DNA from 2 places in the Paenibacillus sp. FSL F4-0125 genome. Region 2 is predicted to be linked to the other one. Evidence: predicted binding sites of a transcription regulator. Region 2 holds the regulator's gene; the other holds the start of a gene.
What was found. Region 2 encodes CtsR, which represses protease genes until heat stress. Its sites were predicted from a motif close to ATGGTCAATAAAGGTCAAACA; they were not measured.
Positions count from the first base shown of each region.

Region 1: clpP (ATP-dependent Clp endopeptidase proteolytic subunit ClpP) is a predicted target of CtsR. The motif match lies at 2,454-2,474, and genes of this name have one in related genera.

Region 1 is NZ_JBBOZJ010000001.1:192,061-196,489, reverse strand. Features, by position in the region: gene gap (type I glyceraldehyde-3-phosphate dehydrogenase) at 1-803, opposite strand, end outside; gene NST74_RS00960 (sugar-binding transcriptional regulator) at 906-1,958, opposite strand; tRNA gene NST74_RS00955 (tRNA-Arg) at 2,293-2,367, shown strand; gene clpP (ATP-dependent Clp endopeptidase proteolytic subunit ClpP) at 2,561-3,157, shown strand; gene NST74_RS00945 (GDSL-type esterase/lipase family protein) at 3,253-3,891, opposite strand; gene NST74_RS00940 (PdaC/SigV domain-containing protein) at 4,001-4,429, opposite strand, start outside.
Region 2 is NZ_JBBOZJ010000001.1:6,021,525-6,025,953, reverse strand. Features, by position in the region: gene NST74_RS26980 (GNAT family N-acetyltransferase) at 129-1,301, shown strand; gene NST74_RS26975 (CtsR family transcriptional regulator) at 1,592-2,053, shown strand; gene NST74_RS26970 (UvrB/UvrC motif-containing protein) at 2,084-2,608, shown strand; gene NST74_RS26965 (protein arginine kinase) at 2,637-3,701, shown strand; gene clpC (ATP-dependent protease ATP-binding subunit ClpC) at 3,737-4,429, shown strand, end outside.

The DNA.
Region 1 (4,429 bases), 5.8 Mb from region 2:
GGATCGGAAGCTGCTTTCATTGCTGCGTTGATTTCTTCAACAGTAACGCTCTTATCAAGAACAGTTACAAGCTCAGTCAGGGAACCAGTTGCAACTGGAACACGTTGAGCAGCACCATCCAATTTACCTTTAAGTTCTGGAATAACAAGACCGATTGCTTTAGCAGCACCAGTAGTGTTAGGGATGATGTTCTCAGCTGCTGCACGAGCACGTCTGAAGTCACCTTTAGCATGTGGAGCATCCAAAGTGTTTTGGTCGCCAGTGTAAGCGTGAATTGTAGTCATCAAGCCTTCAACGATACCGAACTTGTCGTTCAATACTTTTGCCATTGGAGCTAGGCAGTTCGTTGTGCAAGATGCGCCGGAAATAACAGTCTCAGTACCATCAAGAATGTCATCGTTAACGTTGTAAACGACAGTTTTCATGTCGCCAGTAGCTGGAGCGGAAATAACTACTTTCTTAGCTCCACCTTTCAAGTGTTTTTCAGCTGCTTCTTTAGTTGTGAAGAAACCTGTGCACTCAAGTACGATATCAACACCTAGGTCGCCCCATGGCAATTCTTCAGGGTTGCGGTTAGCAAGAACCTTAACTTCTTTGCCATTGACTTTGAAGAAGCCATCATGCACTTCAACATCACCTTGAAATTTACCTTGAGTTGTATCATATTTAAGCAAATGAGCAAGCATCTTAGCGTCAGTCAAGTCATTGATTGCTACCACTTCGATACCTTCTACATTTTGAATACGGCGGAAAGCAAGGCGTCCAATACGTCCAAATCCGTTAATTCCAACTTTTACACTCATTGAATAGTTCCTCCTAGAATTCGTTTTATTTATTCAAAACAGACCGTGAAGCCTGTCATGACAACAATGTTAAGTATAATGCAAGGTATATGTGCTAGTGTGTTACGAGGATATCTGCAACTGATTGTCGATTTCCTTGCCGATTTCTACAGCAGCAGCCTCGTCCGTGACGAGAATATTCTCCTGCCCGAAACGTAGCATGGCATGAATAGCTTTGGCCTTAGGTTTGCCTCCAGCAATACCGATGACTGTCTCCGTCCGAACAATATCTTCAAGACGTAGCCCCATCGTAAGCATAGTATGGACAACCTTACCATCTTCGTTAAAGTAATACCCAAAGGATTCAGCCACTGCTCCCTCACCCTGGATCTCTGAGACCGTAGCCTCATCCAGCTTGCGGCGGCGAGTCATTTCAATGGCATCCCCAATCCCATGTACAATAATACGCGAACTGCGGATGATTTGTACAATCTCTCCAATATTAGAGTCAAGTGCTAGTGACTGGTAGGCATCCCCACTAAGTAAATCAGGTACATGCAGCAACCGGTAATTCGCTCCAACCCGTTTTGCCATTGTTGAGGCAATTGTGTTGGCTTGAATCTCCATACTCTCTCCTAATCCACCACGCGCCGGAACAAACCAAGCGTTCTTATAGGAAAGGGATAACGGCGGTGTCAGTTGATCAGCCATATCGGCAAGCGTTGATCCACCAGTGACAGCAACTATATCATCTGTACGAAGTACACTGAGCAGCGCTTTTGCACCTGCTCGGCCGAGTTCACGTTTGGTGAATGGCGATGACTCACAATCACCCGGCACCACAATAACTTTATCCAGACCATACGTTGCCCGAATTTTCTCTTCCAGCTCATCCAGACCAAACAGGCTCTTAACGACCGGCTCTAGCAAATCAAGCAGCCTACGCCCAGCAGCGCTAATGCGCATACCAACGCTCTCGATCTCAATGAGCCCTTGCGATTTCAGAAGATCCGTCTCGGCACGCAGTACCCGCTCAGTCATATCAAGCGAAGCGGCAAGCGTTCTGCGCCCTATGATATCGGACAGCATGATCTGATGAAGAATCGTGTACCGTCTCTTAAGGGTTTCCATGAGATCAGGCAGAAGCTGCTTTTGGATATCTAATAAATTACGCATACTTTCACTCCTGCAACTTCGTCTTCCTCTATTCCCTTGTTCATGGTCTCAAAATGTCCCGGGTAAACTTTTTAAGTCCCACTCATATTCTAACCAAATATTGCTCGAAGTGCAAGTCTTCCGAGAGTAGAATTCTCAAGCGCTTGTCTTCTTATACATTTATAAGATCGGGAAAGAGGTACGGCTCCTAAAACCTGTCATTAACAATCCAGATTCTATCGCTGAGTGAAAGACAATATACGCTTGTCCATCTTGAAGACAAGGGGTAGAGCCCGTGCACAGCATTATTAATTCATTGCAATTGCACAGAAATTGTATTATAATCATTTTTGTTGCGCCCGTGGTCCAATGGATATGACGTAGGCCTCCGAAGCCTGAGATCCAAGTTCGATTCTTGGCGGGCGCGCCATTAATTTCACTTTTGTACATAATTTAGTGGTGCCTATACTACTACTTAACCAAAGAGCCGCATGTCGGCTCTTTTTTTTGAATATAAGTTTGACTTTCTTTGACTTTTTGTTTGAATTTGTTTATCATGTGGGTAATACGGCAAGAGTAAAAATGAATACATTTGAAGAACCAATATCAAGGAGGTTTTCCACGTGAGTTATATTCCTATGGTAGTAGAACAGAGCAACCGCGGTGAGCGCGCTTATGACATCTATTCCCGCCTGCTGAAGGACCGCATCATTTTCCTTGGAACGGAGGTTAATGACGTGGTAGCCAATTCTATCATCGCACAAATGCTGTTCTTGGCTGCCGAAGATCCGGAGAAGGACATTCACCTTTATGTGAATAGCCCCGGCGGTTCCATTACTGCAGGTATGGCTATTTTTGATACAATGCAGTACATTAAACCGGACGTTTCCACCATCTGCGTGGGTATGGCAGCTTCCATGGGAGCTTTCCTACTTAACGCTGGCGCTAAAGGCAAACGTTTTGCACTGCCAAACAGTGAGATCATGATTCACCAACCTCTGGGTGGTGCTCAAGGTCAAGCAACGGATATCGAAATCCGTGCGCGCCGTATCCTCAAGTTGCGCGATAAGTTGAATCGTATTCTTGCAGAACGTACGGGTCAACCCCTGGAGCGTATTGAGAAGGATACAGACCGTGATTACTTCATGACTGCTGCAGACGCGGCAGCTTATGGTATCGTTGATAAAGTCATCGAGAAAACACTGCCTAGCGGTGTGTAAGCTATACAACAACACAAAGAGGCTGTGCTCTATCCACTTGATGGTTAGCGCACAGCCTCTTTACTTTTTAGACCACAACTACACTTGAACCTCAATTAAATCAAACCGCCATAACCAAGTGAATCGAGTTTGTCAGCAATCACACGGTAGCCTCGGCCATTGGGATGTAAGTGGTCAATCGATAATAGCCCTCTTTCATTTCCGGCAAATTGACTATAAATAGAAGCAAATCCACATACTCGGCTACTGTACTGCGAGGCATAACCGTTAAACTGCCGCACCCACTCTGTAGCGCCTACTACCTGAGGATAGGGATTATACAATCCCACAATTCGAATGATAAAAGGTCTACGTGTTCCCGCCTTCAATTGAAAGAGAATACTCATAATTGCAGCAAAATTTTGTTTGCATTCCTGTAGTGATCTTCGTAGCTCTTTTGATAAATTTTCAGGTTGTCTAGCTGCAGCCTTCGCAGCATGGATTAAATCATTGCCACCGATGGATAAAGTGATGATGTCTGCTGCTCGTATAGCCTCGCGAGTCATAGAACTCCCACGTAACCGCTGTTCCAGTTCAGAAGTAGTCAATCCATTCACGCCTAAATTCGTAGAGACTACATTAGAACGCAGTCTCCCTTCTGCCATTCTACGGTATACCGGTACAAAACCGTTACCTGGCAGAGCGCCAAATCCAGTCGTCAAGGAATCGCCAATTGCAGTATATTGATAGCTCATAGCTCTCCCCCGTTCATAAACTAGTTACTCCCTTTAGCATATGAATTAGCGATGATTCTGGTAAGGGGGAGATGTCCAGTGCTGGCAGCAGCGGTCAAGACTCCTCTTATTACTTTATAGCAGCAAATGGGCTATCGCCTTCGGGCAACAGTTCTTTGAATGTAAAGGTATATTCCGGGAACCCTGCAGCGTAAGCTGTGTATTCGTACAATTGAAAGAATAGAACAACCTTATCATCCTTCAGATAAAAATACTTCTCGGTATTCAATCCGTTGAACCCTCCCAAGTAACTTCCCTCTGCTTTTACCAGCTTGTTCAGCTTGGCATTTAACTGTTGTTTGTAGTTGGGGTTAGCGCCAAACAAATCACCCAGCAATAGACGTTTGCCATCCTTAAGTGAGAAAGTAAATGCCTCACGATTTGTCATGCCATGAGCGCCGCCCGTATCGCTATACTGCGACATCACTAAACTGATCACACCATTCTGATTGTAGGTCACCACATAATCTATATCATAGGTATACTTAGGCTCTGACCC
Region 2 (4,429 bases):
TTTTTAAAACTGCATAGAGCTGTGGATAACTAAAAATAAAGTTATAAATAATGCAATAGATTAGCGCACAATTGACGCTCTTGTTATACTTATCCTAAAAGTAATTTTATAAAGGATGAGGTGAGTTTGTGGTAATAAGACAGTTACGCCCAGATGAGTTCGATGCAAGCATGAACTTGTCAGAATATGCTTTTCAATACAAGTTACCTAGCGACAAACGGGAAAGTGCTCAAAAAAGTTTCAAGCCGGAACGGGTATGGGGTGCCTTTGAAGACGGGACACTCGAAGCAAAATTGACGCTTCTGCCATTCCAAGTGTACATACAAGGGAAAGTAGTGCCTATGGGTGGTATCGCTGGGGTAGCAACATGGCCAGAGAACCGCAGACAAGGGCATGTGGCAAAGCTTTTAACACATGCACTGCAAACGATGAATGAAGCGGGTCAAACGCTCTCTTTTCTGCATCCGTTCCTGATTCCCTTTTATCGTAAATTTGGTTGGGAAGTTTATTGTGAATATAAGAAATACTCCATTCCTGTAGCGAAGTTTCCCAAGAAGGTTGAAGTTGAGGGCAAAGTTAAACGGGACATTAAAGATATCGAAGTATTGGATAGCTTATACAATCAATTCGCTGTCAGATATAACGGGACACTTAAGCGTGATTTGGACTGGTGGGAGAATTCTGTATTAGATGACGAAGGAAAAAGTGCAGTGTTTTACTCTAAAAGTGGTGAACCAGAGGGATACGTGCTGTATAAGGTAGAGAACAGAGAACTGGTCATTGATGAATTTGTTTTTTTGAACGAACAAGCTCGGCAGGGGCTGTGGACATTTCTTGCGAACCATGATTCGATGGTGACCGGTGCATCGTTGAAGCTGGTGCCTTCGGACGACATGTTACCCTTCTTGCTGCCAGATCCGCGTATAGAGCAGGAGAATTATCCTTATTTTATGGGTCGTATTGTGAATGCTAAGACATTCATTGAAGGTTATACCTTCAGAGGAAACAGCAGCCCAAAGAAACAGCTTATTTATATAGAAGATAAATACGCACCTTGGAATGATGGATTGTGGGAATTGAATATTTCTAATGAGGGATCGGCAACTTTTACACGCGGGGAAGGGAAACCGGCAGAAGCAGACTTAAACTGTGATATCGGCACATTGACGGCATTAATGCTTGGATATAAACGTCCGGCAGAGTTAGCTCGTTATGGATGCATCTCAGGTCATTCAGCTGCACTGGAATGGTTTGAAGAAATCTTACCGCAAGCACACACTGCATTATTTGATCATTTTTAAAATAAAAATTCGGGCTCTCCCCTTCGAAAGATGTTGGGAGGGCTCTTTATTTCCGAATACATTCGCTGAAAAAAGTGAAAAATAAGAGAATCCACTTGGAATTAGCACAGAATATGTTATAATATTAAAAAGTCAAAGAAAGTCAAAGTCAACGAAACTTAATGACATTGATCCGATCCTCTGAACACGTGGAATTATCCACAAATGTTTAAGTTCAATTAAAGACCATTGTCATTAGGAATGCAAGTTGCAATCGGTATTATAAAGATTTAAGCACTGGAGGATGAGTGATGCGCAATATCTCTGATATTATCGAACAATATCTGAAGAATATTTTGCATGAAAGTCCCGAAGGTACGGTGGAAATCCAGCGAAATGACCTGGCGGACCAGTTCTCATGCGTACCGTCACAGATCAATTATGTCATCAGTACACGCTTTACTTTGGAAAAAGGTTATGTGGTGGAAAGTAAGCGTGGTGGTGGGGGATATATTCGTATTCAACGTTTTGAATTGCCACCAAACGTGGCACTGCATGCCCATTTAAACCATACTATAGGTGGCGGGATTGATCAGAACGCTGCTGAAGGGCTGATTTATCAGCTGGAGGAAGCCGGTTTTCTAAGTAAGCGTGAAGCGTGCCTTATGCGCGCTGCTGTTTCTCGGGAATGCCTAACGGTTAAGATTCCATACCGGGATGAGATTCGTGCCAAGATTATGAAGGCGATGTTAATCTCTTTGTTAGGCAAATAATTGTCAACCATAAGGGAGGGGCTTTCGCTTATGCAATGCCAGGAATGTGGCGTCAAGCCGGCAACACTCCACTTCACTAAGATCGTGAATGGAGAGAAGACGGAGTTTCATATCTGCGAGAGCTGTGCACGGGAGAAGGGGGAACTCATTCCCGGAACGGCTGGAGGGTTCTCCATCCACAGTCTGCTGTCAGGTCTGCTTGATCTAGAGGGTGCCGGCAAGGAGAAGTCGGCTGCAACGAAGACAACGCAGAGTCTGCAATGTGAGAATTGTGGGATGACGTACTCCCAGTTTAGCAAGTTAGGCCGTTTTGGCTGTAGCTCCTGTTATAAATATTTTAACAGCGCACTTGACCCGCTTTTTAAGCGAGTGCATGGCAGTACTTCACATGTAGGTAAGATTCCGAAACGTGCAGGAGCTCAGATTGTATTTAGACGCCAAATTGATGAACTCAAGCAGGAATTACAGCAGAGTATTACACAAGAAGAATTCGAGAAAGCAGCGGAGCTGCGGGATCAGATTCGTAAACTTGAAAAAGAAATAGCACAAGAGTAAAGTCTTTGATATATAGGGGGGATATGACATGTCAAGTCTCCGATTTACTGAACAAGCACTTAGTGATTGGATGCGCTCTGGAGGTAGCCACTCCGAGATTGTAATTAGCAGTCGTATGCGTATTGCCCGTAATCTAGAGCATCTTCCGTTTCCAATGCTGGCTTCCTTAGAGCAATCGGAAGAAGTGTTAGAGCTGTTGGCTCCTGTGTTTCATGAGGAAGCAGCTGCAGATTTCGGATCTTTTCAACTCCTAAAGCTTGATGAAGTGAATGAACTGGACAAAAAGGTACTGGTTGAGAAACACCTAATCAGTCCTAACTTGGCTAATGATTCGCGCAGCGCGGCTGTCTTGTTAAATGAAGATGAGTCGGTCAGCATCATGATTAACGAAGAGGACCATCTGCGAATCCAATGTCTGTTTCCTGGTCTTCAGGTTAGAGAAGCATGGGAACGTGCGACGGCGATCGATGATATATTTGAAGCAGCTGTCAATTACGCTTTTGATGATAAAAGAGGATACTTGACCAGCTGCCCCACTAATGTGGGTACAGGGCTTCGTGCCTCAGTAATGCTGCATTTGCCAGCACTTGTAATGACGCATCAGATCAATCGCATATTGTCTGCAGTGAACCAAGTAGGCTTGACTGTAAGAGGAATTTACGGTGAGGGCAGCGAAGCAGTAGGGAACATCTTTCAAATATCCAATCAGATCACCCTCGGTCAAACGGAGAGTGAAATTATAGAGAACCTTCACAGTGTAGTTACGCAGATCATAGAGCATGAGCGAAATGCCCGTGAACGGTTGCTTGTTGATTCCGCACTGAGAATAACCGACCGAGTGAAGCGTTCTTATGGGATTTTATGTTATGCAGCTCTTATGGAGCTTAAAGAATCTGCACAACGACTGTCTGATGTGAGACTTGGGGTTGATCTTGGCATTCTGGAAGGTCTTTCGATTTCAGTGCTAAATGAACTTAACGTTAAGACACAGCCAGGATTTCTGCAAAAGATGTTCGGCGATGAGTTAAACGCCACTGAACGAGATATGTATCGGGCAAAACTGCTCCGAGAGACATTGGGAACACAACATTAATATAGATATTTACTATTCATGGAGGTGCAGGAGATATGATGTTTGGAAGATTTACGGAACGCGCACAAAAAGTGCTAGCGCTGGCGCAGGAAGAAGCTGTTCGTTTAGGACACAACAATATTGGCACAGAACATATTTTGCTCGGACTTATTCGTGAAGGAGACGGCATTGCTGCTAAGGCATTAATTGCTTTAGGGCTAGGTCTTGAAAAAATCCAGGACGAAGTGGAGACACTGATTGGCAGAGGTCAAGAACAGCCTACGAACATTGCTTATACTCCTCGCGCTAAAAAAGTGATTGAGCTGTCGATGGATGAAGCCCGTAAGCTGGGACATACGTATGTCGGCACTGAGCATATTTTACTTGGACTTATCCGTGAAGGGGAAGGTGTCGCGGCACGTGTGCTTAATAACCTCGGCATCAGCTTGAATAAAGCTCGTCAGCAAGTGCTGCAGCTCCTGGGAAGCAGTGAGGCTGCCTCTAGTCATAGTGGAACTCCGGCTAATGTCAGCACACCGACTCTAGATGGTCTTGCGCGCGATTTGACCGCCTATGCTAAGGAGGGCAATCTAGACCCGGTTATCGGCCGTAGCAAGGAGATTGAACGTGTTATTCAGGTACTGAGTCGCCGGACTAAGAATAACCCGGTACTGATCGGTGAACCTGGTGTTGGTAAAACAGCTATCGCGGAAGGACTTGCACAAAAGATTATCAACAATGAAATCCCA